Bernardetia sp. MNP-M8: one gene and its partner. The main gene of each other region encodes a partner of the protein of the gene in region 2 in a complex. Links are inferred from orthologs where the notes say so. Each region holds a gene or a part of one and is shown on either strand. Other genes may lie near its edges. The genes, in order: mfd and uvrA.

Region 1 (12,894 bases), 1.4 Mb from region 2 along the record:
CTATTATTTCTTTCGTTAATTGCAATGACATAAATTCTGAAAAGCCTTCACTCAGCATATCGCCAAGTTCTGAATTGAAATCCTTTACCGTTCCGAAATAATAGTGTCCTAATTCGTGTGCAATAAATGGTCTGTAAAAATCTTGATATTTAGGATTGATTATATTTTTCAACCCATTTTGCCACCCAATACTCATTATTGTAGGATATGACACAAACATCCAACCGTCTTTTTTTGATGTAGGTGTAGTTTGTACAAAAGAAATAGATTGCTTGAATGGAATATTCAATTTGTCGGCATAGAATTTTTTATAGGAATTGATCATCTCACTAAAGTTTTTTGCCTCACTCTCACTAAAGTCTGAGTTCAAAATATATGTATCGTTTATGTCTGTAAAATCGTAATTACCACAAAACAAGGTTAATTCCCGAGGAACGTCACTTTTGAAATTTGCAGTTTCGGCTTTAATCGGTTCGTTCCCATTTACATACAATGTTTTACAATCTTTGCAGGATATATCGATGTCATATTTGACTAAATGAAAAATTTTGTCACTCCTAATGTCATATAAAATGGGATACCACGAAGATTGACGACCATCTGACCTGACGGAATTTTGATTAAATGCAATATTGCCTTTCCAATCTTTTCGGCTATAATTCGCAATTGTATCGTTAGCAACGGGAAATTTACCAACATATCTAAATTGAATAGATTTGGGAAGAAACTTACCTTTTCCAGTATTATCTTTAAAATAGTATGCAATAGATTCTCCCGTCGAAGTTGTATCAGCAAGAGATTTGCTGAAATAAATTAAAAAGTCGTTTGGCTTTTTACTTCGTATATGAAGAATATTCATACCAGAATTTAGTCGAATGAAATAGTCCTTTATTTTCGGAATATTGCTCAAGGTTAAATCACAATCAAAAGTTCCTTCTTTTATTGAGATTTCGACTTTTCCTGTTAGAAATGGTGTGTTTTCTTGTGCGATAATGCTCGTTAATGGTAAAAGCACAAAGAAAATTACCTTGATTAAATGCCCTCTCATAATTTGTATGATGATGTTTTTTTTAAATTGCCTAAAACGATTACGGCTTAGCGAAGATGGAATTTCTTAGTCGTTCCTCTCTAAACCTCCAAAATTTATTTTTATGTTCAAATGTCTGGGTCAAAACGTTACGCCCATTTTTGCTAAGCTAATGTTAGCAGCAGGTTTTTGTTACCAAGCAGGGATTTACGAAGGTATAAAATTCCGACCGTAGAGAGGGAAATTTTATAATTTTGTAAATCTCGTGTTGGTTGAAGTGCCGTAGCTTAGGCATTTCCCTCCCAACTGTTATAAACTCAACACTACAAAAATAATATAAAGCTCACAAGAAACAGCTATATAACCAATCAAATTAGTAGTTATGTAAGTTCAGTTGCAGTTAGTAAATTCGTAGTGGAATACATGCGAACAGATGGTACTCAAAAATACAAAATTTATCCTTAAATAAGCGTGGGACGAATAGATTTGAGGTAGTGTTTGTTGTTGGTCATCACAACGGCAAGCCAAAGTTAAAGACAAAGGCAACGGCATTGATACCCATCACTCGCAAGTCTAAGACTTGTCAAACTGATAGGTCGTAGTCATCGCTTCGCTAAAGACAACGCCCAACCTACTTTTTTATTTATTTTGGAATACTACGAAGAACGGAATGACATCGGTTTCAAAAAGCAGCAGTGAGAAAATAAAATACCTCTCACTCGCAAATCTGAAGATTTGCCAAAATGATAACGTAGTCTAAGACAACGCTTAACTACGATTTATTCTAAGCTGAACGGAGTTCCTACAAGGTAGGAAATTTATAAGTAATATTGAATACAAAAAACTCTTTATCTATAAAAATAAAGCGTTTTAAAATGTCTTTTTTGAAAAAGAAAAAAATACAAATACCTTAGACTAAAATTGCCTTTTAGAATGACATCGGTTTTAAAAAGCAGCAGTGAGAAAATTAAAATACCTCTCACTCGCAAATCTGAAGATTTGCCAAAATGATAAATCGTAGTCAATAGACAACGCTTAACTACGATTTATTCTAAGCTGAACAGAGGGAGGAGATTGTATTTAAGACCTACAAAAGCAGATTTGAATAAATTGAAGAAGAAGTAAATAAGCAAACCTGATAGGTCGTAGTCATCGCTTCGCTAAAGACAACGCCCAACCTACTTTTTTATTTATTTGGGAACACTACGAAGAACGGAGCATTACATGAAAGAACTGGAATGATTTTTTTATTTTGTAGAAAGTTCTTAAATTGTTCGTGTACGTTTGTTGTTGGTCATCGTAACGGCGTTGCCGAAACTAAAGACCAACAACGGCTTTGAGGTATATATGAAAGTTTTTTCAGTTATAAATAACTTGTATTTAATTTCCAAAAAAATGAAAAAAAGTGTTTTATTATTTATCCTTTCTCTTGTTTTTAATCAATTACTGGCACAAAAAAGTAATATCCATAACAGAACTCCCAATACGTTAATGGAGTTTGAAGAAATAATTGACTTTTATAATAATGAAAACAAAAAAGGAGGTCATGATGCTGATGTAAATACTTATGCATCAACTTTTGGGTACTTAACTTTAATTGAAGGTAATGGAGAGATAAGACCAATATCTGAAACAAAATTAAATTGGTTAAATTCAATTTTTAAAGCGTTGAGTATTCCTCAAAAAGCTAGTGACTTATTTCAAGAGGAAGTATTGATTAAATCAAATGATAAAAAATATTGGTTGCCATTACAAAAAGAACTAGTTAATTACTGGAGAGAGGAAGTAAAATCGAATACTAAAACATTAATCTATTTAAGAACTTTTGGTTCAATAAAAGATTTAGATGAAAACAAATGGTTATTTACCATTAATTCATTTAATACTAATTACTATGATGGACTTTGGAACGAAATGATTAATAGCTTTGATAGTAATGATTCTACAAATGGTTTAAGTTGTATAGATAAATTAATAGAACTAAATCCTAAAGATGGAAGAAATTTTTCAATACTGGGGGATTATTACTATGATAAAGCCTATCCCTCAAATATAAAATTATTAAAAAAAGCTGACTTATGTTATTCAAAAACAATTGAATTAACTCCAAATGATAGTTATGTGTATTATCAAAAAGCATTAGTAAAAATGCAACTATCTGAATACTTTAAAGCTTGGGATAATATTGAAATTGCTAGAAAGCTAGGAGAAAAAAACATCGAAAAGGATAAATTGGTAGAATTAGAAAGTAAACTCGCTTATGCAGAATATTTGAAGTCAAAAAACTAAACCCACTCTGACACAAGGTTACAACCTTGTGTCTATAATTTCGTCAGCATATGCTGACAAAAAAGCAAGTACAAGAAGAATCTTGCACTAGAAATAAAAACAAATCAATCTTCCAATATCCCCCTAAAAACATTCATCACACCCTCCAAAGTCTTGACTTGTTCCATAATAAAGATAACACGGTCTTTACTTTCTTTTAGTCGACAACGTTTTGGTCGTTCTTGAATGTATTTTAAAACTTTTCCAAAAGCATCCGTTTGATAATAATCTGGACGGTTTGCAATGAAATAACCTCGTATCTTTTCATTTTTGATAATCAGTTTTTCAAAACCAATTTGTTCTGCCATCCAACGCAAACGAACAGCTTGTAATAAATTATCAAAATCTTCTGGTGGCGTTCCGAAACGGTCTTTTACACTTTCTTTGAATTTTTCTAACTGCTCTTCATTTTTTAATCTATCGGCTTCAATGTAGAGTTGAAGGCGTTCGGAAATATTGGAAATATAGCTTTCTGGTATCAGTATCTCTAAATCGGTTTCTATCGAACACGTAATTTTTAGTTCTTTTGGTTTGGTAGCATTTGGGTTTTGGAAAAGCTCCTTAAACTCGTCTTCTTTGAGTTCTGAAATGGCTTCTTCTAGCATTTTATGATAGGTATCCAATCCCAAATCATTGATAAAACCACTCTGTTCTGCTCCCAAAAGATTTCCTGCACCACGAATATCCAAATCACGCATCGCAATTTTAAAACCGTCACCTAATTCATTAAATTCCTCCAACGCTTTCAAACGTTTTCTAGAATCGGCTGGCAAAGTAGCCTGTGAAGGAATAAGCAAATAACAAAAGGCTTTTTTGTTGGAACGACCCACACGCCCACGCATTTGGTGCAAATCCGAAAGACCAATCAAATGAGAATTATTGATAATAATCGTATTTGCGTTGGGAATATCCAAACCCGATTCAATGATATTTGTCGAAACCAAAATATCAGCATCGCCATTTATAAAAGTCATCATTGTTTTTTCCAACTGGTCGTTTTTCATCTGTCCGTGTCCGACAACGACTTTTGCATCAGGAACTAATCTTGTCAAAATTCCTGCAACTTCATAAATATCAATCACTCGGTTATGAACAAAAAATACTTGTCCACCTCGTCGAAGCTCAAAACTAATAGCATCTCTAACCAAGGCTTCATTAAAACTATGAACCTCCGTAGTTACTGGCTGACGGTTGGGTGGTGGCGTGTGCATAACCGACAAATCCCTCGCTCCCAAAAGTGAAAATTGCAGCGTTCTGGGAATTGGCGTAGCTGTCAAAGTCAAGCAATCTACATTTACACGCATTTCCTTTATTTTGTCTTTTGTTTTGACACCAAATTTTTGTTCTTCATCAATAATAAAAAGCCCCAAATCTTTAAATTTTACTTTTTGACTGACAATTTTGTGCGTTCCTACCAAAATATCAATTTGTCCTTCTTCTAATTTCTTTAAAATTTCTCGTACATCTTTTGCTGTTCTGAAACGATTGATAAAATCTACATTTACACCAAAATTTGAAAGACGTTCACTAAAAGTACGATGATGTTGCGCTGCCAAAACCGTCGTAGGAACTAAAACGGCAACTTGTTTTCCATTCGAAACGGCTTTAAACGCTGCACGAACAGCAATTTCTGTTTTACCAAAACCTACATCTCCACAAACCAATCTATCCATCGGAACAGGTTTTTCCATGTCTTCTTTTACGTCGTTGGTTGCTGTGGCTTGGTCGGGTGTATCTTGATAAAAAAATGAAGATTCAACTTCGGCTTGCATATAATTATCTTTTGGATAGGCAAAACCTGTCGCAGTTTGACGTTTGGCATACAAGGCTATTAATTCTGTACCAATATCTTTTAAATGCTTTTTTACTCTACTTTTTTTGTTGTTCCAATCTTGCGAACCGAGTTTACTGAGCGACATTGAACTTCCATCCTGACTAGAATGCTTTGAAATTTTGTGTAACGAATGCACACTGACATACAAAACATCATTATCTCTATAAATCAAACGAACGGCTTCTTGCTCATTTCCATTGACATCTAATTTTTCCAAACCTGCAAAACGACCAACTCCATAATCAATATGTGTAACATAATCGCCTGCTTGTAGTGTATTGAGTTCTTTGAGTGTTAGAGCTTTTGATTTTGTGAAACGTTCTTGGGTGCTATATCTGTGATAACGCTCAAAAATTTGATGGTCTGTATAGCAAACAAGTTGCTGATTGTGGTCAATAAAACCACCTCGCAAACCAATATTAAGTCCATAAAACTGAACACCTACACCTTTTTCTTCAAAAATAGTGTGCATTCTATCAATCTGTTTTGGTAAATCGGCAGCGATAATACATTGATAGCCTTTTTGATTATAATTTTCTACATCAAAAACAAGGTTTTGAAGATTTTTATGGAATGTCGGTTGTGGCTTTGCATCAAACTCAAAAACGGTATTATTTTCTTTTGTTTTTTCTGTAATTCTTCTAAATTTTTTACCAAATTCTAGTTGAACAAATGTTTCTATTTGGTCTTTAAATTCTTTTTTTGTGATAAATAATTCTTCTGGGTCAGAGATAATTTGGGTATAATTCGATACTTGTAAAATGGTATCAAAATCTTCTGATGCCCTTTCGAAATATTTTTCTATCACTTCTACTGTCAGCGCATAATCTTTTAGCCATAATCTAGTTCTTTTTGGTACAAATTCTAAAAAATTCTCTCTCGTTTGTTTTTGTACTTTTTCGGTAACATTTGGAACAATGACAGCACGATTTACCTTTTCGATAGAAAGCTGGTCGGTTGGTTTGAAAGTTCGGATACTTTCTATTTCATTTCCAAAAAATTCTATTCGATACGGATATTCATTTGAATACGAAAAAATATCAATAATTCCCCCTCTGACAGAATATTGTCCTGCTTCAAAAACATATTCTTCACGCTTAAAACCATATTCATTCAATATTTCAATGACAAAATTTGGCTCAACGATTTCATTAATTTTGACAACAAACGTATTGGCTGCCAAAACCTGTTTATTAATCACTTTTTCTGTCAGTGCAGATGGATAAGTAACAATGATAAGTCCATTTTCTTCTGAATGATGATTGTTAAGTCTAGTCAGAACCTCCGAACGCTGCAAAATATTGGCATTATCTATTTTTTCAAATTTGTATGGCTTTTTATAAGAAGTAGGAAAAAATAAAATATTTGGCGCAGAACTAGACAAGGTTTCGCCAAGCAAATGTTGAATATCATTATAAAAATAAGCAGCTTCTTCAGCATCCTCCATTATCACAAAATGAGAAAGCGCAGGATTCGAACGATAAATGGCAGCCAAAACAAGTGCATCCTGACTTCCCATAAGTCCTTTCAAATGAATGCGTTTTGGTTTTTCTTCAGTTAGCCCTGCTGAAATTGTCTGAATAATACCGTCTTTTTGGTATTTTTTGACAAAATCTCTAGGAGAGAGTTTTAATACTTTTTCTTCTGTTTGCTCGTTCGTTTCTAGCTGGTTCATCTTAGAATAGAGTACCACAGACTTACCAGTCTGTGAATTAGGATTATATTTTTTGCACAGATTAGGAAGTCTGTGATATATTTTTTCGAATAGAAATAACAAAGAAACGGTTTTGTCTCTTTGTTTTCAAACTATTGATAGCCTTACAAGGACTGTCAAAGTTTTTGATTTTTAAACTTTGTCAGTAGTTTTTTGGTAATCCAAAATAACTCTGACAATAGTTTGTATAGGATAAACGCCTGTAAAGTAAATAGGTTTTGAGATAGATACAAAATTACTTGCTGAGTAAGTTTTTCTTATTTTAATGAGTCTCAAGCTATAATGACAGAAATAGAGATAGCTGTTTCTAAAAATAGAAATGATAAAAAATAGAGCGAAATAAAGAAGCAGAAATAAAATTATTTTATTATGCCTTAAAATAAAGCTAAATTTGTAATTCAAATTACAAAGTAAAAATAGAAATTATGCCAATCAAAAATATACAAATCGGTCAATATAATACACTTACCATTTTACGCACTTCTCCGAATGGTGTGTATGTTGGAAGTTCACTCTTAGATGAGGTTCTTTTACCTCAAAAGTATGTTCCCGAGACAGCAAAAGAAGGAGATGAAATAGAGGTCTTTGTTTATACAGATACACAAGACCGTCCTGTTGCAGTTATCGAAAAACCATTTGCAGTTGTGGGAGAAATTGCAGCCTTGAGAGTAGTTGATATTACAAGAATTGGATTCTTTTTGGATTGGGGACTTATTGAAAAAGATTTATTTCTTCCTCATGATGAAGTACCAAAAGGTAATAAAGAAGCAAGAGAAACTCAAGATCCAATACGAATAGGAGATTATATGTTCGTCAAACTTGTACTAGACCACAAAACAAATCGTGTAATCGGTTTAGGAAAACTAGGAAGCTTTGTAGAACGAGAAGATATTGATTTGCAAGAAGATGAAGAAGTAACAGCAATTATTGGTGCAGATACAGAAATTGGTTATCGTTGTATTATAGAAAAAGAGGGTATTTATTATTATGGAATGCTTTATCACAATGAGATTTTTGGAGAAGAGCAATTGCACGGACAAAAAAGAACGGCTTACATAAAAAAAGTACGTGAAGATGGTCGTATTGATTTAAGACTTCGCAAAGATGGTTTTGATGGAATTGCTGACCAAAGCACTCTGATTATGCAAAAACTAGAAGAAAACAATGGGTTTTTGCCTATTTCTGATAAAAGTAGTCCAGAAGAGATTATGGATTATTTTAATATGAGTAAGAAAACATTTAAAAAGTTAATTGGAAATCTTTACAGAGAGCGAAAAATTAGTATTGATAAAAAAGGAATTCAAAAAACAGAAAAATAATGTTTGTGTTTTAAAATTATTTTATATATTTACGATATGTAGGGTATTTTAAAATTCTCTTTATTTTTTAAAGAACACACAAAGCTATAGAACTAAGACAAAATTATAGAATTACTTTTTTTGATATATTTTTTTGTAAACCAGCTATTTTGTGTATATTTCTAAAAATTAGTCTGTCTTGATAAAATTCTGAAAAACAAAACAGAATCAAAATTGTCTAATTACTAAATTATAAAATAGACTAGAAAACTCTAAAAAATTTTAGTTCCACTCTAAAGCAGTATAAAAATCTTGAACCTGAATGATTACTATAGAGAAATGCTGGAAGGCGAAGTAATTGTATCGTACAAAGGAGCTCCATCACAGCCTCTTTTCGATGGGATTTTGAGTGTAGCAGACGAGCGATTAGCTGCCCTCGAACAAAAATCTAAAATTCGAAAAAAGGTCTATCACATTATGATAGAAGCTCTTCAAAACGTTTACCATCACACGCAGGGAGAAGGTGTGCAAAAGTCTGAAAGCCCAGAAACAGTATTATTTGTTCTTTCCAAAAATACAACAGGATATGAAATTTCTACTGGAAATTACATTCCAACCTCTCTTGTCGATACCTTGAAAGCACATATTGAACGCATTAATCAGTCTTCTGCTGAACAAATCAAACAGCTTTACCGTGAACAATTACATGGTGGAGAGGTTTCTGTGAAAGGTGGAGCAGGGTTAGGAATAATTGACATCGCACGTCGTTCGGGCGAAAAACTCGTTTATGCTTTTGAAGACACTGGCGAGGATAATTCTTTTTTTAGTTTGAAAGTAAAAGTTTCGGCTTAAACAATATATTTGAATGGAAAATTTTTTCTTAGAAGGTACTAATAAAACACCTCAACTAGATTTTAACTCTAACGAAGGACGCTTCCTGATAGCAGGACGCTCTATTCCAGAAAACTCTATTGAGTTTTACAAACCTCTCTTTGAGTGGTTAGATAATTATGTCAGTCAAGCAAAATCAAATACGATTTTAGATGTAAAATTGGAATACTTTAATACAAGTTCTTCAAAATGTTTAGTAGAGATATTTAGAAAGTTAGAAGCTCTACAACAAAAAAATGACAATGTTCTTATCAACTGGTTTTATGAAGAGGATGATGAAGACATGCAAGAATCTGGCGAAGATTTTCAAGAAATCATAGATGTAAAAATTGTCTTAAACCAAATGGAAGAAGAAGATTAAAAATTTTCCTACTGCCAATTTGAGATACAAACTAGATAGCTATTCCTTTTATACATAATGGAATAGCTTTTTTATTTTTAACTATTACTCTAAATTGTTTTTTTATAAAGTTGTTTTGAGCCTTCCATTTTGCCAAATTCCAGTTTGTTGTTTTCCATTTGTTTTGTAGAGAGTTCCTTTTCCAGTTTGGGAGTTGTATGACCAATCTCCAATATAATGTTCGCCATTAGGATAATACATTGAGCCTTCTCCATGTCTTTGGTCTTGATACCATTGCCCTTCATAACGACTTTTATTTTGATAGTGCATTGAACCTACCCCATGTTTTTGATTATTTTTCCAATTTCCTATATATTTACTGTTATCTGACCAAATATAAGTTCCTCGTCCGTCACGCATTCCTGCCGAAAAATTCCCTTTATAATATCCACCAGAGGCATAATACATAGTTCCTTGTCCATCAAACTTTCCATTTTTAAACTTACCTATATACCTTCCAGATTCAGATAGAAGTTCTCCAAAACCATCTTCACAATTTCCAGTCTTGCAATTTCCCTCTTCAGCATTTACTAAAATATCTTCGTCATTTACTGTTACATCAATTCCATCCATAATTCCGTTTTTAGTAAAACGAATACGCAGATCAAATTTTTTATCTTTATAGAGCCACGTCGAACCTGTTCGATAATTATATTTTTTATAGGGAGTTCCCATAATATAAGCTACATAATTTTGATCTGAATAAGGAGTTACTTTTTCAGTTAGAGGATGCGAAACTTCACCAAAACCAGATTTATTGACAGCCACTTTATACAAAAACCCATAATCATTAAAATAAAAACGAAGTTTATTATTATTAAAAACATATTGAAAATGGTCATAAGCAAGATGAATTTGTTGATACCCTTCTTTTTGTCTCTTACTTGCTAATTTTACTTCTTCACTATCTTTATGCTTTCCTAATAAGTCGTATAATCCATTTGACTCAAAAAAATCTTGTCCTTTATAAACGCCTCCTTCCCAAAACCCTTTTTTTGTTACTCCATTTTGATATACAAGTTGTCCTTTTCCGTGTCTTTTGCCATCTTTCCATTCACCTTCATAACGAGAACCATCTCTTTCTACATAAACTCCTTCTCCCTCTTGACAGTCTCCAGAAATACAATTTTTAAAATGCAATAATACTCCTCTCAATCTTGATTTTATTCGTGAACCAGTATAATAAAACACTACTTCGACAGGAAGATTGCTATATTCCATATAATTTGCATTGTCTTTTGAAGGTTTACCTAGTTTGACTATTGTAGAAGATTTTGTGTCATTCCAAGTCAAATTTTTGGGTAATTTGTTAGAATAAGCTGCAAATTGTTTTTCATTTACTGAATAACTATCATCATACAGCATTATTTTATCAATAATATTTCCTTTATAAAAACCTATTCTAATTCCATTGCTTGGATATGTCCAGATAGAAGTAGAGCTAAGAGACTCATCTTTGAGTCCTAATTTATTCAAAAAATCTCTTACTAAAGGATCTGTTTTAGATTTACCAATTAGTTTAAACAAATTATCTCCATCTACCGTATTAGTCAGTACATTTGTTGCAGAAGCAAAAGTAGAAAACAAAAAAATAAGGCACAAAATACCTACTAAACTATTCTTCATTTTGAATAATGAAAAAGAATAGCTTTTATGAATTTTTATAGTAAGGTTGTAATAATTAAAAAAATATAGAGTAAAAAAAGTCAAATTGTTTGGATAGAATAATAGTGTATAAAGATAGATTTTTGTTACAGTAACACGTTTACTTACAAAGTGTTACCTGTTTTTAGAAGAATTATTAGTCAATAAATAAAACATTTATCATTATAATTGAGTAAACGAATTTGACTAAAATAAGTTCTATTTGTATTTTGAGAAAGTATTTTGGATTTTCGTAATCAGAAATTAAAGTTACAAATCAACATAAGATATATAGTATGTTTACAGGAATTATTGAAGAAATAGGAACACTTATTTCTATAAAAAAAGAAGGTACAAATCAGATGTTTGAAATAGAATCATCTATTTCTAATGAACTCAAGATTGACCAAAGTGTTGCTCATAATGGCGTGTGTTTAACGGTGACAAAAGTTGAAAAGAACAAAAATAGACATTTTGTAACAGCTATTGAAGAAACTCTTCAAAAAACAGATTTAGGAAGTTGGACAGTAGGTTCAAAACTAAACTTGGAACGTTGTATGCCTGCTAATGGTCGTTTTGATGGACATATTGTACAGGGACATGTCGATCAAACAGCTGTTTGTACAAAAATAATTGATGAGAATGGAAGTTGGCGTTTTTATTTTGAATATGAAGATAAAGGAAATTTTACTGTTCAGAAAGGATCTATTTGTACAAATGGAGTCAGCCTTACCGTTGTAGATTCAGAGAGTGGCTCAAAAATAAATGGAGAAACTAAAAAAGGTAGTTTTAGTGTTGCTATTATTCCTTATACCTATAAGCATACTAACTTCCATAAATTAAAAGTAGGTGATACAATCAATCTTGAATTTGATATTGTTGGAAAATACATGAAATTACTTTTTGAAAAACACATCGGAGAATTAGCAATTAAAAGTTAAAAATTACACATTTTTATTTAGTAGTAAAAGTAAGTATAATTTTTAATTCGTAATTGATTTTTCGTATCTTTCAATTTATTAAAAAAACGCTTTTGATGAGATATATTATTCACTTTTACAGCTTATAATTTCTCATTAGCTTCACTGCTTTTAAAAAGTCGTAATTCATAACTGTTCCAAACCTACTCCTAACCTAAGTAAAAACTACCAGACCCTATATATATGAATTGTTTAATTGTAGATGATGACGAGTTTTCTCGCAATGTAATAAAGCATTTTGCTAACAAAACAGAGAGTTTGACTGTACTTGAAGAAACAGATAATGCTGCTGACGCTTTTACAATCATCAAAACAAAAGAAGTTGATATTGTTTTTTTAGATGTTGAGATGCCTGAAATGACAGGACTTGATCTAATGAAAACACTTGATGATATGCCTCAAATTATTTTGGTTACCTCTCGTGCAAGCTATGCTGTTGAAGCATTTGAATATAATGTAACTGATTATTTGGTAAAACCCGTAAATTATGCTCGTTTTTTGAAGGCAGTAGGAAAAGCAGAAGCCAATCTAAAAGCCTCAAATGTAACTGTTGAGAATCAAGATGAAGTATTTATCAAAGCTGATAATAAAATTGTTCGTTTGCGTTTGAGTGATGTGTTTTTTATTGAAGCACTGTCTGATTATGTGATTATTAATACAGAGACACGTAAATATATTATTCATTCGACAATGAAAGGGTTAGAGAAAAAATTGCCTGAGTCTGATTTTATACGTGTACATCGTTCGTATATTGTCAATTTCACTAAAATAATGAGCA
Region 2 (12,419 bases):
CGCCTTGCCCTTTTGAGTGGCAACATTTTTTATCATAAAGTCGATATCAGAACATATCCACTTTTCAAATATCCTCCCTATGAGCTTGCACTTGCCAGTAAGATGGTAAATGTAGTTAAGTGTGAAAAACTTGACCTTTTGCATGTGCATTATGCCATTCCTCATGCCTCGTCTGCCTATATGGCAAAGCAAATTTTGAAAACAGAAGGAATCCAAATTCCAGTTGTTACAACTTTGCATGGAACAGATATTACCCTTGTTGGAAAAGACCCTAGTTATGCGCCTGTTGTGACATTTAGCATCAATGAATCGGATGGCGTTACAGCAGTTTCGGATAGTCTTCGTCAGCAAACGTATGATACATTTAAGGTTACAAAAGATATTGATGTTATTCCCAATTTTATTGATTTAGAACGTTTTAAAAGACAGAAAAAAGACCATTTCAAAACAGCTATTTGTCCGAATGGAGAAAAGTTAGTGGTTCATACTTCTAATTTTAGAAAAGTAAAACGTATTGATGATGTTATAAAAGTTTTTGCTAAAATCAGAAAACAGATTGAAGCAAAATTACTACTTGTTGGAGAAGGTCCTGAAAGAAGTCCAATGGAAGAACTTGTAAAACAGTTAGGACTCTCGGATGATGTTCGTTTTTTGGGAGAAATTGAAGCCATCGAAGAAGTTTTGTCGGTAGCTGATTTATTTGTGATGCCTTCAGAAACAGAAAGTTTTGGTTTAGCAGCTTTAGAAGCAATGGCATGTGAAGTACCTGTCATTTCAAGTAATGCAGGTGGACTTGTAGAGCTGAATGTACAAGGTGTGAGTGGTTTTATGAGTAATGTGGGCGATGTAGAAGATATGGCAAAAAATGCTTTAGTTATCTTAGATGACGCTAATTTACCTACTTTTAAAGAAAATGCACTCAAAAGAGCAAAAGAATTTGAACTTTCAAATATTTTGCCTTTGTACGAAGAAGTGTATCATAAAGCTGTTGAGAAAGTGAAGGGAGTGGCTGTATAATTTTGTATTTATTCATGGTGGAAATTTTAGATAGAGAAGATAAAGAAGTAGAAACCAAAAAATCAAATGGTTGGATACCTGTTTTGATAACAAACTTTATTCTTATCTTCATTGGTCTCTGTATTTATACCTTAGACAATGAGGCATTTTTTATAGTAGTATTTATAGGAGGACTTTTATTAATTTTAATCAATGCTTTGATGGCAATTAGTTTATTTTTTCTATCTTCATCTAATTGGAAAAAGTGGGCTATTGTTTTAGCAATTATCCTACTTTTGATTTTAATACTATTTTCCTACTTCCTTTTTATATTTGATGACATTGATTTTAATAAATAGATAATCATGACACACCAATACATCAAAATTTTTACGGATTTTGGTTTCAAAAAATAACTCATAATAATCTACACACAAACTAAATAAAAAACATGTTTTCATTAAAAGATAAAGTCGCTCTCATCACAGGCGGCGCAAAAGGAATTGGAAAAGCTGTTGCCGAAACGTTCCACAAAGCAGGTGCAAAAATCGTAATTTGGGATTTGGACGAGGAAGGACAAAAAACGGCTGATTCTTTAAACGGAAAATTCTATAAAGTCAATACGATTGATAGAGAAGGATTAGAAAAAGCAACTCAGCAAGTAATTTCTGATTTTGGTAGAATAGATATTTTGGTAAATAATGCAGGGATACTTAGAGATTCTTCATTTTTGAAAATGACAGACAATCTTTGGGATGATGTTATTAATGTCAATCTTACAGGTGTTTATAACTGTGCAAAAGCAGTCGTTCCACACATGAAAGCCCAAAAACAGGGAAGAATAATCAATGCTTCTTCTATTGCTGGTGTCTATGGGAATTTTGGACAAACAAATTATTCGGCTGCAAAAGCTGGCGTAATTGGTTTTACAAAAAGCCTTGCTAGAGAAGTAGGAAAAGATGGAATTACAGTCAATGCCATTGCACCAGGTTATATTCAAACTGAAATGACAGCTTCTATTCCACAAGAATTTCAAGAAAAAATTATTGCTTCTATTCCTGTTCGTCGTGCAGGAAAGCCTGAAGATGTCGCAAATGCGTATTTGTATTTAGCCTCAGAAGAAGCTAGTTTTGTTAATGGTTCTGTCTTGCATGTAGATGGAGGAGGAATTCTTTAAACAGTTACCAGTAATCAGTAATGTAGTTACCAGTTAATTTCAAATACCTCAACGACGGCAAAGCCTCGTTGACGGTTGCATGTAGTTCTATTCTATATTCAGTTGTATTTTCAAAACCTTCCAACTAAAAAAATAAAAATCATGAAACCTATTTTCAGTTATTTTATTCCTATTTGCGCTTCTTCTATTTTACTTTTTTCGTCCTGTAATGATAACCAAAGTAAAAAAACAGATTCTGAAATTTCGGCTTTAGATTCTCTTGAAAACATTGATACCACATCAATTAACATTGAAGTTGATGAATCAGAAACGGCTACTATGCAAATGCCTTTTGTTCAAAAGAAATACTCTAAAAGTGTAGATGAAGTTTATAATTCTATCAAGTCAGCAATTGAAGCAAATGAAAACCTCAAAATTATTGCAGAAGTAAACCATTCGGAAGCTGCAAAAGGTGTAGAAATGGAACTTTCTGAAAATCGTTTGATTATTTTTGGTAACCCAAAAGCAGGAACACAGCTAATGCAACAAAGTCAAGCTGTTGCAATAGATTTACCAATGAAAATACTCGTTTATGATGATAAGGGAACAACAAAAGTAATTTATAATAATGCTTCAATTCTGATGAATCGCTATGAAATTACGCTTCCAAAATTAGAAGAAAAAATGAATGCAATTTTAGATAAAATTACTATCTCAGATATAGAAGAACCACAATTACACAAATTGAAATTAGAAAGTAATTTAGCTGATTTACAGACAAAAGAAAGCACTTTATCAGTAGATAAAGCAAGTCAAAAACTAGAGAAATTACTCAAAGAAAAAGAGTTTAAACTGATTGCAAAAATAGAACACGATAAAGCAGCCACAAATGCAGGTTTGCAGCTTCGTTCTACTCGTTTGTTTATCTTTGGGAAGCCACAAGTAGGAAGTCAGTTAATGGCATTGAATTCTACTATGGGTTTGGATTTACCTATGAAAATTCTTTTATGGGAAGATGAAAATGGAAAAACACAGGTAAGTTATTTTAAAGGTTCATTTTTAGCAAATCGTCATGGTATTGATAATCAAGAACTGACAAATAAAATTGATGAGGTTTTGGAAATGATTAGTGGTGAGATTTTGAAGTAATAAATTTTTTACTAACTTAGTTCAAGTGTCGATACTTGAACTAAGTTAATGGAAAAAATATTTATTTAAGTCTGCTTTATGTATAGAATTAGGATAAAATGTTATCCTATCTTGTTCAATGCTTTGGTCTTCTATAACACCAAATACTTCACCAGTAGGTTTTATCAACAAAGAATGTCCCACATATATATAGTCTCCCATAACTATATCTGAATTTATATATCTAGCTAATTTTATAGCATACCTAAGTATTTGACTATTTTCATAATCAATCATTGTATCAAGATTGATATGAGTTTGATTATCATTTTGGAAAACTTCTATACCAAAAATTATTAACTCTATATTATCAGATGATAGATTAGGATTTTTTTCGTATAACAAATCATAAAATTCATTTTTTGAAATAAAATCTATTTTTTGTGGCTTTAATATATTAGAAAATGCTTTCCTGAACTCATCAAGTTCTATTTTTTTTTAAATAACCCACTCTATAAAACTCATATTATTTCTATTATCTTTTAAATGCTCTTAGTTCAAGCATTGAAACTTGAACTAAGTTGCTAATTATAATATTAAGAAGGCAGTTCCATTTCCTTATTCAAATTTTTAATCGTTTCTTCTGGAACTTCATTAATATCCAAAACCATCAGACCATCAAGCGCATTATTAAATTTTGGATCAAGATTGAAAGAAATAATCTTTGCATTAAGTTGAATATATTTTTTGAGTAAAACAGGCACAGAATGACGATTTGGTTCTAAATCCCACAAGAGTTTGTCTAATTGAGCCAAATCATGTGCACCTTCAAAGAGTGCATCTGTATCTAATAAATCTAATTTTGGCTTGAATTCTTTTCGTGGAGCTACTAATTTTGATAATTTTTCATCATAAAAATAACGCTGAATAAACTCTACAATTAGGGTTCTTGATGCTTCTGTATAATTGCTACTAATACTGACAGGGCCTACTAAATAACGATATTGAGGATTTTGGAGCAAGAAAAACAAAATTCCTTTCCAAAGTAAGAATAAAGGCAATCGTTTTTGTTGATATTCTTTTGTAATAAATGAGCGACCAAGTTCTAACGATTTCTCTAAATAAGGCGTAAACTCATCATCCATTTTGAAAAGACTTTCCAAATAAAAACCCTTTTTACCAAAACGACGCATAATTTTGTCGCCTCTGCCTACACGATATGCACCTACAATTTTTTGCTCATCTTTATCCCAAATAAATAAATGATGATAGTACAAATCAAATTCATCTAAATCCGTTTTTTTATTTGTTCCTTCCCCTACTTCTCTAAAAGTAATTTCACGAAGTCTTCCAATTTCACTCAAAATAGTCGGAATTTGATTTGAATTGGCTACATAACCTTCATAGTTTTGCTGCACAAAAAGTAACTTGTCAGCTTCCTTGAGCTTCTCTACTTCCTTTATTATTTTATCTTTTGAATTTTCTTTTACAATTTCTTGAGGTTTGGAAGGAAAAGTAAAGGAAGGATAATAGAATTTTTTCACTTCCATTGTCGAACCCAAAGCATAAGTTTTGGCTCTTAAAAAACGTCCAAAACGTTCTATATCATCAAAATCTTCTTGGCTTTTTACAGAAATAGGATGTCCAATTCTTATTCTTACTTCTTCGCCTTTTTTATTAAACATTTCACGAGGAATAGAAGCTGTTCTTAAAAGTGGATGTAGTTTTCCTATCAAATGAAAAATACGACTATTACTTCCTTGAAAATAAATGGGAACAATAGGAACTTTTGCTTTTTTGATGAGCTTGATAGCAGGAGTTTGCCACTGACGGTCAGAAATTGTTTTTAATTCTGGTTGATAACTAGAAACCTCACCAGCAGGAAAAATACCCAAAGGTTTTCCTTCACGAAGTTGAGTAAGGGCAGCCTTCATTCCAGCCATACTAGAGTAAGCATCTTGATGATTTTCTAAAGGGTTTACAGGAATTACGTAAGGAGCTAGACGTTCAATTTTCATTAATAGAAAATTTCCCATTACCTTAAAATCTTTATTTTGTTCTACCAAATAACGCATCAATAAAAGTCCGTCAATCACTCCAAAAGGATGATTAGAAACTGTAATAAATGCACCTTCTTTTGGAAAACGCTCTAATTCTTGTTCGTTAACAATCGTTTTTATATTCAAAAACTCAAAAAAGGACTTCAAGAAATCTAGTCCTTCGTTGTTGGCAATAGCTTTATAAAGGTCATTTGCTTGCTGTAATTTCAAGGTACGCATTAGCAAACCTGCAAACAGTTCGATGTGGTATTTATTGAGTTTTGTAGCTTCGATAAAGTCTTCTTTACCAATTAAATCTTTTATTTCATTATGCAAATCTACGTCTAAGTTAGAATTGATGTTTTCTGATTTTTCTATATTTTCCATAGTTGAATAGTTGTTAAGTTATTTTTGATTTCAAAGAATTACCTTAGTTTAATCAAAATAAGTAAGCATAATTTGGTGGTTTTTAATAGTGTCCACAATATAAGAAAGTCAATTTAGAATAGTCTAAAATCAAGACTAAAAAATCTCAAAAGTAATGTTAATGTAGTATAAAGCTAAAAATATCCATTCCTCAACTAAATTTTAGTTTTTTGAAATGGATATTTTCTTCGAAAGCTAAAGCATTCGTTATATTTTACTCACTTTAAAGAGTAAGCTACAAAATTTTACATTTAAAAATCGTCTGCGCTTAGTCTTCCTTCGTCTTTGTAGTCACCATAGTTTTCGTCATCTTCATCTGGAGCTGGTGGAATATCCAAGCTATCGATAAGTTGTTCTATTTCAGCAGCCTCTTCTTCTGTTTTATCAACAAAAAATTCTAAATTAGGAACTTGTCTAAATTGATGTCTAACACGTTTTCCTATTTCGCTACGAATTAAGCCACTTTTTTTCTCAATTTCTTCCATTACTGCATATTGTTTTACAGGAGGAAAAACACTGACATAAATTCTGCAAAGCCCTAAATCAGGAGCAGATTTTACAGCCGTAATTGTAACTAAAGAATCTTTACCTATATTTTGAAGTTGAAAAATTTCGCCTAAATCTTTTTGTATAATTTTTGAAACTTGTTTTTGTCGTTGTGTTTCGTTGTGCATACTACTATTTTTTCGTTATAATTTTTTGATTGATTTACTTAAAAGTAACTAATTAACGTATCGAAAAGTTCGTTTTTTATTTGCGAAAGCTAAAGCATTCGGTACAATTTACTCACGCTAAAGCGTAAGCTACTATCTAAAAACTGCTTTTGTAGCTCCGTAGCCAAACTTATCTTTATATGCATCTTGATAATATTTTACGTGTGGATGCTGACTAAGTCTTCTATGAATTTCTTGTCTTAATTTTCCAACTCCTATTCCATGAATAAAAATAATTGATTCCATATTGGCTGCCAATGCTTTATCCAAATAAATTTCAAAATGCTCTAATTGCATCGTAATAATTGCCTCATTTGTCATTACATCGTAATGGTCTGGCGATAATTCTTCGATATGCAAATCAATTTCAGAGGGTGGAGCTTCTGTTTTGTAAGGAGAAACTTTTGAGCTATTTTCTATAATTCGTTCTCTAAGACTATTTACATCAATAACTTGTGGTTTTTCAACTGGCAAATCAGGCTGAATTTCTCGTCCTTCTACTCTAAAAAGATAGGATTCTGCTTCCAAAACTGGTGCTGTTCGTTTGATTCTGAAAAAAGAATTATTAAAACCCATTTGAAAAAATAGGGTTTGTTTAGGTTCAAAATTTCCTTCTTTGAAAAATATAGCTCTAATAATGAGAGGTTTCCAATTATTAAATTCTTCTCTACTTAGTCTATGAACTCTTGGCGCATCTTTTTTATCTATTTGTTCTGAAAAAAGATGTTTTTCATGACCATTTTCCAGCTGCTCACTTACTGTAACGAGCATAGAATAAGCCATATTATTTACCAAATAAACATTTAATAATTTATCATTAAAATCAGTAAAGGCAAGATAAATTCCTTCCCCGACAGTAGACTTTTTCACTTTTTTGGTGGGTTTGAAAAGTGGCTTTTTCTCTTCTTCCACGACTGAAACAGGCAATTTTTTACCAAAATATTTTTCTTCTTGTTTGTGGATTAAAACCACTTCAGCAGCCATAACAGGCAAACGAAAACCTTCTTCTATTTCAATTTCTACTTGTCCGTGTTGTAATATTTTTGTGATAACACCTTCTTCTGTTCCCGAAAGCATACGCACTTTATCGCCTATTTTCATTTTTTATTGATTCTATTTTGAATTATCGTATTATTTTTTGTGTAAAAATACAGCTTTTGAGTTTGGTAAGCAAGAGGAGAGTTTTTTGAAGTATTTAGCTAGTTAATTCAAAGTTACTCTTGTTGCAAATAATTAAATTTATTGTCTTTCCAAAAAGTAAAATTTCCTCCACAAGCCTCTGCTGCATGAAGCAAAAAACAGTCGTAAGTTAAGAGTACTTTATCTTTTTCTAGAACTTTGTCAAAATCTATCCAATCTTCATCATAATTAGACCAAAGAGGAGTTCCAGCATTTATTTTTACAAAAACTCCGACCCATTCATAACCATCTTCTTTACTCAAAAAAGTAACTTTTGGTTCTTTTGAAGTTGCATTATAATTTAGAATAACTATATTTTTGTCGTAATATCCTTCCTGATTTTGCTCTTTTCTTTTTAGTAGAATGGCTGTATCAGTAATTTTATCACCCAAAAAATCACCTTTTAAGCAAAATATATCATTTTCTGTATCTAATTGATAATCTTTGAGTTGAGTAAATTTTGAAAAGCCTTCTTGTATTTTAGCTACAAAAGTTTGTTCATCATCCAAAAAGATATTGAATACAAATCCTTCTTTTTGGTCTTCTGTTGCATAACATGAAAATGTGTGAGTAGAAATTTTTACCCAATATCCTATTCTTTGTTTTCCTGCAATAAGAAGTGTATCAACATACTGCTCTGTTTCGTCTGATAAATGAATACGTGTTCCAAACTCAAACTTTCCTAATACTTTTGAGGAGATACTGGGATTTTCTCTAATAATCAATCCATTTTCAGCAGTAACAAAACAAATAGAGTTTGCTACTAGAGCAGAACTATATAAAAAAGAAAAAAATAGAAAGATATAAAATAATAGATTCGATTTCATAGTAAATTGATTTTTCTCGTCATTTTAATCATTTTTCCCTCGGCTTTAGTTCATCAAGTTGGTGTTTTTTTTCATTCCATATAAAGATAGCTGGCTCAAAATGAGAATAAAAACCAGACGAATCTGTAGGATTAACAATTAACATTCTACTATTCTTTCTAAAGTCATAACCAATAGAACTGTGTGGTAAATCATATACGTTTCCATCAATAACATCTACTATCGCTCCATGAACACAAGGCGCACCACACCCCCAAGTAATTAGTGAATAATGCCCTGCAAAATTAGTCCCTTCACTTTTATAACCTTGGGTTAGCATTGTTTTATATTGCCTAGCAATCAGATTACTTTTATAATTAATTGCTGCTTGATTTGCTTTGTATTTTTTTGAAACTTCAAAATCTTCAAACCAAATGAAAGGATTGAATTTTAATTTATGAAAGTAGATTTTATCCTTGTCAATTGTGGTATCTCCTACAATTTCAAAATCATCACTCTTGTAAATTACACCAGAAACCTCCCATTTATTCTTTTTAGGTTTCAATTTTTCGTTACTGACTATAACACTGTCTTTTGAATCGTTTTCTATGACAGAAGAATTATTTTCAGTTTGACAAGACACAATAAAGCACACCAATAAAAATAGAGCAATGCGTATCATATTTTTTTAGTTTAAAAACCTACTTCAATTCCTCTCTCAAAAACTTAGCTGTATAACTTTTCTTATTTTTGGCTACTTTTTCAGGAGTTCCTTCTACTAGAATCTGTCCACCTGCTGCGCCTCCTTCTAAACCTAAATCTATAATCCAATCAGCTACCTTAATTACATCTAAGTTGTGTTCGATGACCAAAACAGTATTTCCTTTTCCTACCAATTTATCCAAAACATCTAGTAAAAACTGAACATCTTTAAAGTGCAAACCTGTTGTAGGTTCATCAAGAATATAAAACGTTTTTCCTGTGTCTTTTTTCGAAAGTTCGCTTGAAAGTTTTACTCGTTGTGCTTCTCCACCTGAAAGAGTTGTGGCATGTTGTCCTAAAGTAATATAACCCAAACCAACATCATTGAGCGTTTTGATTCTGCGTAAAATATTAGGCTGATTAGCAAAAAACTCTGATGCTTCTTCTACACTCATATCTAAAACATCGGCAATAGATTTTCCTTTAAAACGAATTTCTAAAGTTTCTCTGTTGTAGCGTTTTCCTTTACACATCGGACATTCTACATGAACATCTGGCAAAAAGTCCATTTCTATAAGTTTGCGTCCTGCACCTTCACACTCTTCACAACGTCCACCTTTTACATTAAACGAAAATCTCCCTGGTTTGTAACCTCTAACTTTTGCCTCTGGAAGCTGTGTAAACAAAGCACGAATATCTGTAAAAACACCTGTATAAGTAGCAGGATTTGAGCGAGGAGTACGACCAATAGGAGACTGATCGACTTCAATAACCTTATCAATATTCTTTAAACCTTCAATTTCTTTATACTCTAAAGGCGTTTTGACTCCTCTGTAAATATGTTTGTTCAGAATTGGATAAAGCGTGTCATGAATCAATGTAGATTTTCCAGAACCTGAAACGCCTGTAATACAAATCAGTTTGCCCAATGGAAAATGTGCTGTAACATTTCTCAAATTATTTCCTATCGCACCTTTCAAAACCAGCTCTTTGTCGTTTCCTTTTCTGCGTTCTGTCGGAACTTCTATGCGTTTTTGATTATTTAGATATTGCGCTGTTGTGCTATTTCCCTTCAAAAATTCGGTTGGCGTTCCTGCTTCTACCACTCGTCCTCCATGTCTTCCTGCACCTGGTCCTATGTCTATCAAATAATCGGCTGCCAACATCATATCTTTATCATGTTCGACAACAATTACTGTATTTCCCAAATCACGCAAATCTTGTAACGCCTTTATCAGTTTTACATTATCTCTTGAATGAAGTCCTATACTTGGCTCATCCAAAATATACAAAACTCCGACAAGTTGAGTTCCGATTTGAGTTGCCAAACGAATACGTTGTGCTTCTCCACCTGAAAGCGTTCTTACAGGTCGATCAAGGGTTAGATAATCCAAACCCACATCCAACAAAAATCCGATTCGTTTTCTAATTTCTTTCAAGATTTCGGCAGCAATAATATTTTGTCTTGCTTCCAAACGGCTTTCAATGTTTTCAAAAAATTCTCCTAACTGATTGATGTCTTTTTGAGCTAATTCAGATATATTTTTGTCTGCAATTTTGAAATATAAAGATTCTTTTTTGAGCCTTGCTCCATCACAATCTGGACAAACTGTAATGGTCAAATAATCTTGTAAACTTGATTGTTGTTTCGAACTTCCACTTTCTAATTGATATTTTTCTAAATAATCGATGACACCTTCAAATTCACTGTTCCATGTTCTGTCAGAAGACTTGGCTTTTACTTTTACAATTTCTTTCGAACCATAAAGTATTTTTTGTTGGATTTTCTTATCAATTTCTTTCCAAATAGTCGTAATATTTACCTTTTGACTTTTCATAAAGGCAGCCAATTTCTTAAAAAAATACGTATCACGGTATTCTCCCAAAGGCGCAATCGCTCCTCTACTAATACTTAATGTTTCATCTGGAATAATAGACTCTTCAGTAAGCTGTTCGATTTTGCCCAAACCATTACAGGTCTGACACATTCCATAAGGCGAATTGAACGAAAAAATATTTGGTGCTGGTTCGTCATACGCAATTCCTGTAGTGGGACACATCAAAAAACGAGAGAAAAAACGAGCTTTCGTACTCTCATGTTCTTGAACCATCACAATTCCATTACCTACTTTCATAGCCGTTTTGAGTGATGCCATGATTCGCTTTTCATCATCTTTGGTAACAATAATTCTGTCCACAACTACCTCAATATCGTGCGTTTTGTAACGGTCAGTTTGCATTTTGGGAACAAGTTCCATTATTTCTCCATCAATTCTAACTTTTGTATAACCACTTTTACGAAGCTGTACAAAAAGCTCTCTATAATGTCCTTTACGTCCTTTTACAACTGGCGCAAGAAGCACCAATTTTTTATCTTTATAATCTTCAAAAATTATCTCTAAAATCTGTTCTTCTGTTTGGCGAATCATTCGTTCACCTGTATTGTACGAATAGGCAATACCTGCACGAGCATAAAGCAAGCGCATAAAATCGTAAATTTCTGTTGTCGTTCCTACCGTTGAGCGTGGATTTTTGGAAGTCGTTTTTTGTTCGATGCTAATTACTGGACTCAAGCCATTAATTTTATCCACATCTGGACGCTCCAAGTTTCCCAAAAAAGAACGTGCATACGCCGAAAAACTCTCCATATAACGACGCTGCCCCTCTGCATAAATGGTATCAAAGGCAAGCGACGATTTTCCACTTCCACTAATCCCAGTAATGACAATGAGTTGCTGACGAGGAAAAGAAATATCAATATCTTTCAAATTATGCTCTCTTGCTCCAAAAATCTCTATAAAATCGGTTGTGTTAGGATGATTTCCATTCGAATGAATAGAATCTACAACTGTTTTAGTTTGTTCTGTTTTGCTTTTTGATTGTTTTGTCGTCTTACTTTTGTTTTTTTTGGGAGTAGCTGATGCCATAATTATATTCTAGGGAAGTAAATTTCTATATTATTTTTTACGCTAAACAAAGGTAACAAATTTATAGCCTTTTGGTTAGAATTTTAGCAAGATTTGGGTTTGTGAGGGTAGGTTTTTCGTTAATTTGAAAGAAAGGTTATAAATTTACTTTTGTAATCAATAGAACTAACTGTATAAAAATTATGAAATCACTTGAAGAAAATTTTACTGGAAATGAAAAAGATATAGCTACCAATTTTGAACGAAAAAAAACGATAATTCTTCTAAATACATTTTCATTGAATATATTGATAGAGTTAATCACATAAATATAACTTTCATAAATTACTTTTTAATAAAAATATGAC

What was found.
Region 1: the proteins of uvrA (region 2) and mfd are in contact, whole or in part, in a crystal structure (PDB 4DFC), measured with the Escherichia coli proteins. The link is inferred for Bernardetia sp. MNP-M8 from one-to-one orthologs.

The regions. Positions count from the first base shown.
Region 1 is NZ_CP147012.1:2,338,501-2,351,394, forward strand. What follows is about bases 3,221-7,170. They hold mfd (transcription-repair coupling factor), read right to left. Parts: upstream 6,865-7,170; coding sequence 3,421-6,864; downstream 3,221-3,420. Other genes in these bases: V9L04_RS09700 (hypothetical protein), read left to right, coding at 3,221-3,316. Outside these bases: V9L04_RS09695 (hypothetical protein), read right to left, coding at 1-1,048; more of V9L04_RS09700, read left to right, coding at 2,423-3,220; V9L04_RS09710 (S1-like domain-containing RNA-binding protein), read left to right, coding at 7,329-8,222; V9L04_RS09715 (SiaB family protein kinase), read left to right, coding at 8,541-9,053; V9L04_RS09720 (DUF1987 domain-containing protein), read left to right, coding at 9,067-9,453; V9L04_RS09725 (hypothetical protein), read right to left, coding at 9,556-11,118; V9L04_RS09730 (riboflavin synthase), read left to right, coding at 11,433-12,077; V9L04_RS09735 (LytTR family DNA-binding domain-containing protein), read left to right, coding at 12,300-12,894. UniProt on the Escherichia coli protein: Couples transcription and DNA repair by recognizing RNA polymerase (RNAP) stalled at DNA lesions. Mediates ATP-dependent release of RNAP and its truncated transcript from the DNA, and recruitment of nucleotide excision repair machinery to the damaged site.
Region 2 is NZ_CP147012.1:3,773,426-3,785,844, reverse strand. The notes cover bases 8,945-12,419. They hold uvrA (excinuclease ABC subunit UvrA), read right to left. Parts: upstream 12,073-12,419; coding sequence 9,145-12,072; downstream 8,945-9,144. Other genes in these bases: V9L04_RS15305 (hypothetical protein), read left to right, coding at 12,415-12,419; V9L04_RS15310 (hypothetical protein), read left to right, coding at 12,255-12,380; V9L04_RS15320 (hypothetical protein), read right to left, coding at 8,945-9,125. Outside these bases: N-acetyl-alpha-D-glucosaminyl L-malate synthase BshA, read left to right, coding at 1-1,017; V9L04_RS15360 (hypothetical protein), read left to right, coding at 1,032-1,355; V9L04_RS15355 (beta-ketoacyl-ACP reductase), read left to right, coding at 1,448-2,173; V9L04_RS15350 (DUF302 domain-containing protein), read left to right, coding at 2,315-3,301; V9L04_RS15345 (hypothetical protein), read right to left, coding at 3,347-3,685; V9L04_RS15340 (GNAT family N-acyltransferase), read right to left, coding at 3,877-5,706; 30S ribosome-binding factor RbfA, read right to left, coding at 5,997-6,419; V9L04_RS15330 (Smr/MutS family protein), read right to left, coding at 6,552-7,559; V9L04_RS15325 (SH3 domain-containing protein), read right to left, coding at 7,673-8,464; more of V9L04_RS15320, read right to left, coding at 8,493-8,944. UniProt on the Escherichia coli protein: The UvrABC repair system catalyzes the recognition and processing of DNA lesions. UvrA is an ATPase and a DNA-binding protein. A damage recognition complex composed of 2 UvrA and 2 UvrB subunits scans DNA for abnormalities.